DNA from 2 places in the Bacillus sp. KH172YL63 genome. Region 2 is predicted to be linked to the other one. Evidence: riboswitches for the same ligand, from Rfam matches in the RefSeq annotation. Region 2 holds a riboswitch; the other holds the start of a gene.
What was found. A riboswitch is a leader RNA that binds a small molecule or an ion and turns the genes downstream of it on or off. The one in region 2 is predicted to bind S-adenosylmethionine.

Region 1 (4,415 bases), 1.8 Mb from region 2:
TCAAAGGAATTAGACAATGATGATGCGACGATCGCCATCGGGCATGTCGGGGTCACAGGGATCAAAGTCGCAACCATGCTGAAAGAATTCCTGCCTGTTTATGAGACGAAAGCTACGATCGTGCCCCTGTCCGACCTTATACCGGAATATCATCTTATCGATGAAAGTATGCCGTAAACGACTGTCCGATTGTAAAAATTCTGTTAAGATCAGGCGTAATTTTTTGTGAAAGGTACGCTCTCCATTATAATCAGTAGGTAAGAAGGAGATGAATCGATATGAATCATGCAATCGTGACAGGCGCAACAAGAGGATTAGGCGAATCGATCGCAAGACTGTTTATAGAAAAGGGCATAGGGGTCATGAACATATCCCGTTCTGAAAACGAAGGATTACGAAAACTCGCCGAGGACAAAGGCGTCCCCTATGAGTTCTTTCCGTGCGATCTTTCTCAGTCGTCCCAAACCGGGGAAGTGTTCCGTGAAGCGGGGGAAAAGGCATTTGCCAAACAGGCGGGTACCCTTTATGTCGTACAAAATGCCGGTGTCGTGACACCGATCAATCCATCAGGTCAGGTGGAAAACGATGCGCTGGAACGAAGCGTGAATGTGAACCTGCTGTCGCCGATGATCGCGACGAATGAATTGATTCGGGCTTCAAAAGGTTCGGCAACCACTATGATCATAATCAACATCAGCTCAGGTGCAGGGAGCCGACCTGTATACGGATGGAGCACTTATTGTGCGACAAAGGCCGGCGTGAATATGCTGACTGAGACGGTGAGCCTGGAATTTGCCAGAACCCACAGCCGCCACAAGGCGATTGCCTTCAGTCCAGGCGTGATGGATACCGACATGCAAGGGGAGATCCGTTCATCATCGAAGGAATCCTTCGCCGATGTCGAGTCTTTCCAACGCTACAAAGAAGAAGGGATGCTCCGTTCGACCGACACCGTCGGGGAAGTACTCCTCAAGCTTGTAACGGAAAAGGAAGTCGAGAGCGGAAAGCTTTATCATGTGAATGATTTGTTGTAGTGAAGAGGCAGATTCCTTGAGGGGGATCTGTTTTTTTTGTTTGGGGTGGTTGGATCTGCTGGGAGGGAGATTCTCATATTTATGGGATATTGAATCGGGAAATGACCCCAGGGAGAGGGGTGATTGCTCATTTGGGTGCAGAATCCGGGGATTAAGAAGGAGAGAGTCAAAAGATTTTTGGGGAAGAGAGGGGTTATGCGTCACTTTCAGGATTTATGCGTCGGAATTCGATTTTGTGCGTCACTTTTCAGATTTATGCGTCAGAATCCAAGTTTATGCGTCACTTCCAAGCATATATGCGTTTCTCCCCCACACGACGCCTGGCAGATTCCCTGATATAGCAACACCCCGATGACACCTCCAGACCCTCGACCAAAGACAATTGCGTCATTTTCCCCCGTAATTGCGTCTTTTTTAAAATAATTGCGTCGGTTTGCCCCCTGATTGCGTCAAAATTTCTAGAATTGCGTCTATCCCCATCATAATTGCGTCAAATACCATAAAATGGAACCAGAAAAACAGCCCCATCCCGTCCCAACATAACCCCCACAATCAGCATCCAACCCATACAAAAAAAGAGACCCTCCAAAAAGGGTCTCCCATCTCATCAAACTGCGTCCGCTTCACCGGCAGATTTGCGGGTGAATTTCGGCAGGGCGAATTGTATGGCGATCAAGCCGCAGACTGCGATCAGGATCGGATAGAAGGCGTATGGGATGATGCTGACCGGTGAGATGCCGGCAACTTCCGCCACCAACAGGGCCTGTGCCCCGTATGGGATCAAGCCTTGGACGGCGCAGGAGAATATGTCCAGGATGCTCGCAGATTTGCGGGCATCGACGCCGTACTGATCACTGAGTGTTTTGGCAAGCGGTCCTGCAATGATGATTGATATCGTGTTATTGGCTGTACAAAGGTTTGTCGAGCTGACCAAGCCTGCCGTTGCAAATTGTGCTCCCTGTGGAGACTTGATTTTGCGGGTGGCTTGGTAAAGGATCGCCTGGATGCCTCCGTTGTGGCGGATCAGTTCGACGACACCACCGATGAGGATTGAAAGGATGACGATTTCTGCCATGCCTGTCATTCCTTCTGCCACACTTCCGAAATAGCTGGATGGTGTGAAGCTTCCATCAAGGAATCCGATGACACCTGCAAGGATGATGCCCCCAAACAGGACGGCGAATACGTTCAATCCGGCCAGTGCGGCTATGATGACACCAAGGTAAGGAAGGATTTTGATCCAGTCGAATCCTTCAGCACCTACGGATGATGAATTCCCCATCGTAAGGATGAAAAGGATTACCATCGTCAGGATTGCAGCAGGTAAGACGATAAAGAAATTGACTTTGAATTTGTCTTTCATTTCCGTTTTTTGCGTACGGACTGCAGCGATGGTTGTGTCGGAAATAAACGACAGGTTATCACCGAACATCGCTCCCCCGATGACGGTCGCCATTGCAAGGGGCATGGAAATATCGGTGCCTGAGCTGATTCCGACGCCGATTGGTGCAAGGGCTGCGATCGTTCCCATCGATGTTCCCATGGACAGGGAGATGAATGCAGCAATCATGAATAATCCAACGATGACAAGATTACCCGGCAGCACCGAGAGGGCAAAGTTGACGGTGGCATCCACCGCGCCCATTTTTTCTGCGACGCCTGAAAATGCTCCTGCGAGCAGGAAGATGAAAACCATGATCATAATATCCGGATGACCGGCCCCTTTGGCGAACCGCTCGATTTTGGCGGTTAGCGTCTCCTTGCGGTTCATCAACAGGGCCGCGACAGCAGCGATGATGATGGATACGAGTACAGGAAATGCATAAAAGTCTCCTGAAATGATGCCTGCCCCGAGGAACAGGGAAACAAATATGATTAATGGCAATAAGGCCAATAAGTTTCCTTTTTCTTGATTCATACGTAACACTCCTTTGTGATCATCTGTAAATTTAACATGTGAATAAATCAACTAAAAAAACCTCTTCCAGGATAAGAAGAGGTTTCAATCGAAAGAAACACTCCCCTTATCTTTCAAGCATACATGCTTGCTGGATGTGGCACAGCACTCTGGTCGAGTCCGCTGCCGAGACATCATAGGGCCAGTCCCTCCGTCTCTCTGGATAAGAAGAATATCGTATTTAGTTGATTTAAAGATACTTACATACTTTAAAGGGTTTAATCGAAAAAGTCAAACGGGAATTTTTTCAGAGGGCCATGGGACTGTATTTATGGGACTTTATCCATATTCAGGCAAATACTCGTAGACAATTACCGTTTCTAGGTCTACTATTAGATAGACAAAAATCATCTTGGGGGATTCCGTAATGGAAAGAAATGTGCGAAATCAAATACTGACATTACAAGGCTTTTATTTACTGACGTTCTTCGGAGTCGGCAGTTTATTTCCTTTACTCAGCGTATATTTAAGTGAAAGCGTCGGTTTGAACGGTTATCAGATTGGGACGATCATGTCTGTCGGTCCCATCATGATGATCTTCTTCCAGCCGATATGGGGAATGGTTAGTGATGCGACGAACCGTCCGACCGTGGTCCTCGGACTGACCTCTTTCGTGGCGGGGATCTTTGCACTCGGCTACTTATTCATGGATGTGTACCTGGGGCTTCTGATCGTGGCCATCCTTGTGGCCATCTTCCAGAGTGCCATCATTCCTGTTTCAGACAGTATCAGCCTGAAGTATACAGGCAAGGTCGGGTACAACTACGGAAATATCCGTCTGTTCGGGTCGCTCGGATTCGGTATTGCCGTTTACATCATGGGCCGGCTTTCTGAAGGATTCATCGGGCCAACGGTCATTTTTTATTCGTTCTTCATCTGCCTGGTCATCTCCGGCTTCCTGTCCTTCCGTTTTCCGAAAGAGAGGGCGGCTGCGAAGCTTGATTTAAAAGCAGGGATGAAGGAATTGTTCACGTTGAAGAAGTTCCTTATCTTCCTGGCCGTCACGTTCTTGGTGTTCGGTCCGAATTTAGCAAACAATGTGTATTTCGGCTTGTTTGTTGAAGATTCAGGCGGGACGTATGCCGGGATCGGCCTGGCCTTCTTGATTGCCGTCTTGTCGGAAGTCCCGTTCATGAGGATTGCCGGGGGCTGGATCGATAAATTCGGATTATTGACTGTCGCAGCGCTTGCAGGTACTGCTTCGATGCTGCGCTGGCTTTTCTACTTCACCGAACCCAGTCTATGGCTCGTCTACTCGTCAGCCGTGATGCAGGGCCTTGCCATCGGATTATTCATCCCGGCGGGCTTGCGTTACATCAAAGAAATCACGCCTGCTCATATTACGGCGACCGCGGTCACCGTTTACTCTGCCATCGGGAACGGATTGGGCAACTGGTTCAGCACCTTTGTAGGCGGCTTTATTT
Region 2 (4,415 bases):
AGTCTACCACCGCTATATGGGATGAAGGAAGCAGGGGTGAAAATATGAATATACAACACTATTTAAGGCTTTATTTCATCATGGGCAGTACGAATTGTGAAAAGGATCCCATTTCAGTGTTGAAAGAAGCCGCCGCAGGGGGGATCACCATGTTTCAGTTCCGGGAAAAGGGCCTCAACTGCCTGCACGGAAAAGCCAGGTACACCCTCGCCCGGAGCCTGCAACATGTATGCCGCGCGCACAAGATTCCTTTCATAGTGAATGATGATGTGGAACTTGCCCTTGCATTAAATGCGGATGGGGTTCATATCGGACAGGAAGATGATTCAGTCGAAGACGTACGGAAAAAAATCGGCGAGAAGATCCTTGGCGTGTCCGTCCATCATGTGGAAGAAGCCAAGCGTGCAAAAAATGCGGGAGCCGACTATATCGGCGTAGGCCCTATGTTTCATACGTCCACGAAGTCCGATTGCAGGGATGTGCAAGGTCCCTCAGTGATCAGATCAATCAGAAAAGCAGGCATAGAGCTGCCACTTGTGGGTATCGGTGGCATTCACGCGGGAAATGCATCACAGGTTCTTAGAGCAGGGGCAGATGGAATCGCTGTCATATCAGCGATTTGCAAAAATCCTCCTGATACGATTCATTTACTGCACGTCACGAAAGAAAACAATTCATCAACTTGACATCTGATACAAGGGGCAGCCTCATGACAGAATGGGACTGCCCCTCTTTTTGTAAAAAAATCTCCATGACAGCCCTGATTCTCAAGTCACCTCCATAATTTTCAGGATAGAATGATAAGATAATAGTAAGAGTTTGAAAAGAATAGAGGTGTAGACATGTTCCAGAAATATATAGGCAGGCGCTCTGATCCTGTTGCCAACATTGTCGAACAGAACGCCGTACGTCAATTTGCAGAAGCGATCGGCGGCCCTCATCCCATCTATGTGGACGAAGAGTACGGCAAACGTTCCCGTTATGGTAGAAATATTGCTCCACCAACTTTCCCGAGGGTGTTTGACTACGGAATGATTGAAGGTTTCCATTTACCAAACGAAGGATTGATCCACGGGGAACAGTCTTTTCAATACAGGAGGCCGTTATATGTAGGCGAAACGATATGCTGCTCGACTGAGATAAAGAATTATAATGAACGGGCCGGTTCGTCGGGGACGCTTGGCTTCCTTGTGATCGAGGACATCGGGAAAACACCGGAGGGAGAGACCATTTTCTTTTCCACCTCCACTGTAATCATTACGGAAGCCGTCAAAGAGAGGTGGAATCAATGAGAAATCTTCGGACATATCAAAAAGGAGACCGACTTCCCCCGCTTGAACTGGGACCGGTTTCGCTGGAAGATTTGATTTCTTACAGCAAGGCTTCAGGTGATCACAATCCCATTCATGTGAATGAAGAAGTAGCACTGAATCTCGGGCTCCCCGGTATCATCGCCCATGGGATGTGGACGATGGGAACTGCCTCCAGGCTGTTCAGCGCTCATAGTGAGGAAGGCTTCATACAAGACTACTCTGTCCGTTTTACAGGGATGGTCCTCCTTGGAGACAACATCACCCTGCTCGCCGAATTAACAGATATAAGGGAAAATTGTCTCTCCTTCAGCCTACTCGCAATCAATCAGCATGACAAAAAAGTGCTTGAAGGAAGCATCGTCTATTCACTTTTCCAGTAGGGCTCCATCCAGCAATTGAAAAAATATGATGTCGTATTACACCAATTGATTGAATAGATATAAAGTATATGGAAAGTAAAAATAAGACAAAAGACATAAATCCGATAGAAAAAGTCGGGTTGACTTCCGTGTGTAATGTGATATTATTTAGAATATTAAAATTAATAACTCTTATCCAGAGTGGTGGAGGGATCTGGCCCTGTGAAGCCCAGCAACCTACGAAATGTAAGGTGCTAATTCCAGCAAAATGGGAAGTCATTTTGGAAGATAAGGTATTCTTACCTGAACAACTTTCCAAAATGGATGGTTGTTTTTTTGTTTTTGAATCTGGATAAGAAGAAATTGGGGGAATCATGTGACCAAAGCGAATAAACAAAACGGGGACGACGTGATGGAAAAGATTCAATCCATGCTGGAATCGATGAATTTTGGTTCCATCACGATCGTCGTTCAAGACGGGAAAGTCATTCAACTAGAGAAAAATGAGAAAGTCCGAATTAAATAAGCTGACTAGACAACTAGAGGCGCATAACACAGATAGGGGAATCCCTTTATCTTGTTATCGCCTCTTTTTGTATGGATAAGCCTCAGGGAAAGGGGTGCAATATGTTAACCTACTCAAACTGGAAAGCGCACACTGTCGATTTTGACATAGACCCTGTTTATAAGGGCGCTTTGAATGTACTGAAATGGACTTATGAAGAGTACGGAGGCGAAGTCGTCTATGCCTGCAGTTTCGGAATCGAAGGCATCGTCCTGATCGATCTCATAAGCAAGGTAGAACCTCACGCAAAGATTGTATTTCTGGATACAGGCGTACATTTTAAAGAAACTTATGAGGTCATCGAAAAAGTAAGAAAAAGATATCCAGGTATAGATATTCAGATGAAAAAACCGGAATTAACCTTAAAAGAGCAGGCTGAGGTCCACGGAGAAAAGCTGTGGGAGAGAAATCCAAATCAGTGCTGTCAAATTCGAAAGTTAGATCCTTTAAAAGAGTCACTATCAGAAGGAAAAGCATGGATTTCAGGCTTAAGGAGGGAACAATCGCCCACAAGGAGGAATGTTGAATTCATCAACAAGGATGAAAAATTCCAATCCATCAAAATTTGTCCATTGATCCACTGGACATGGAAAGACATTTGGCGATACGCCCATAAACAGAATCTAACGTATAACGCCCTCCATGATCAGGGATATCCGAGTATAGGCTGCTCCCATTGCACAAAGCCTGCCATCGATATGAATGATCTCCGCTCTGGGAGATGGACGGGTAAAGGCAAGACAGAATGCGGACTTCATTAAGCGGGGTGAGAATCTTTGCTTGAAATTCTGGCCATCGCGATCAGCTTGTTCTTTGCCATGAACATTGGTGCCAGTGGAGCGGCCGCATCGATGGGGGTGGCGTATGGAGCGGGAGCCATCAAGAATATCCGTACGGCTCTCTTGATTTGTGCAATCGGTGTTCTGAGCGGAGCGGTACTTGGCGGCGGTGAAGTGGTGAAGACCATCAGTTCAGGGATCATCCCGCCATCACTCTTATCCATCAAGATTGTCATCATCATATTATCTTCGGCGACCATATCGCTGTTCCTGGCGAATTTAATCGGGATCCCCTTATCAACAAGTGAAGTGACGGTCGGGGCGGTGGTTGGTGTAGGAGTCAGCTTTCAGGTGCTGTACGTGAAGTCTTTGATCACCATCATGAGCTTCTGGGTGATTGTCCCGGTCATCGCGTTCGGATTGACCTGGTTATGTGGAATTTTGCTGGTGAAGCTTGGAAAACGGGGAGTCCGGTTAGAAAAAGGCTGGCTTGCATATGTATTGATTGTTGCAGGGTTCTTTGAGGCTTTTTCAGCAGGGATGAACAATGTGGCAAATGCAGTCGGTCCCCTTGTAGGATCCGGTTTATTATCCGCTTCTAATGGAATATGGATCGGCGGCTTATTTGTTTCCCTCGGCGCAATTTTACTTGGTAAGAAAGTGGTTGAAACAAACGGGAAGAAAATCACACAGTACTCGAAGGCAGAAGGCATCTTGATCTCAACTACCGGTGCATTGCTGGTCATGGTGAGTTCCCTGTACGGATTGCCAATTCCCCTTACCCAGGTGACGTCCTCTTCCATCATCGGATTAGGGATGGCAAAAGACGGAAAGCACATGCTGCAAAAGAAAATCGTGAAGAAAATCGTGAAAATATGGGTGGTGTCCCCACTGATCTCTCTTTGCATTTCATATGTATTGGTGAAGCTTGTCATTGACCGTGATCTTTATTCCATGGTCGTTCCGGTCAGCGTCATCATCGCGACAATCGGTGCACTTTCCCTGATGAGGGTTATAAACGAAGAGAGACGTTCTTTACACGAGGACGGCGGAGGGATTTAATCTTAATTCTGATTAAAACAATATATAAAGGAGGATATGGAATGAGTTTACAGCCACACGGCGGAAAATTAATTGAAGCTTATTCACCCAAGGAGGCCTATGAAGACATTGAACCAGAAATCCCATTGGACGAAATAGCGTTAAGCGATCTCGAATTGATCGGGATCGGCGCATACAGTCCGATTGAAGGATTCCTAACGGAGCCTGACTATGAGGGTGTCGTAGAAAATCTTCGATTGAAGGCTGGGACGGTTTGGAGCATACCGGTCACACTGCCCATCGATGAAGAAACGGCAGCTCCCCTAAAGGCCGGTGTTAAAAGCCGTCTCGTATATAA

Region 1: another riboswitch for S-adenosylmethionine. It lies ahead of KH172YL63_RS01135 (Na+/H+ antiporter NhaC family protein); the one in region 2 lies ahead of KH172YL63_RS09900 (YezD family protein).

What each region holds. Positions count from the first base shown of each region.
Region 1 is NZ_AP022842.1:204,988-209,402, forward strand. Features, by position in the region: gene KH172YL63_RS01125 (divergent polysaccharide deacetylase family protein) at 1-177, shown strand, start outside; gene KH172YL63_RS01130 ((S)-benzoin forming benzil reductase) at 279-1,034, shown strand; gene KH172YL63_RS01135 (Na+/H+ antiporter NhaC family protein) at 1,642-2,952, opposite strand; SAM riboswitch class I at 3,056-3,161, opposite strand; gene KH172YL63_RS01140 (MFS transporter) at 3,359-4,415, shown strand, end outside.
Region 2 is NZ_AP022842.1:1,996,279-2,000,693, reverse strand. Features, by position in the region: gene KH172YL63_RS09920 (MoeB/ThiF family adenylyltransferase) at 1-25, shown strand, start outside; gene thiE (thiamine phosphate synthase) at 45-686, shown strand; gene KH172YL63_RS09910 (MaoC family dehydratase N-terminal domain-containing protein) at 843-1,292, shown strand; gene KH172YL63_RS09905 (MaoC/PaaZ C-terminal domain-containing protein) at 1,289-1,693, shown strand; SAM riboswitch class I at 1,862-1,967, shown strand; gene KH172YL63_RS09900 (YezD family protein) at 2,085-2,198, shown strand; gene KH172YL63_RS09895 (phosphoadenylyl-sulfate reductase) at 2,300-2,998, shown strand; gene KH172YL63_RS09890 (sulfate permease) at 3,056-4,078, shown strand; gene sat (sulfate adenylyltransferase) at 4,120-4,415, shown strand, end outside.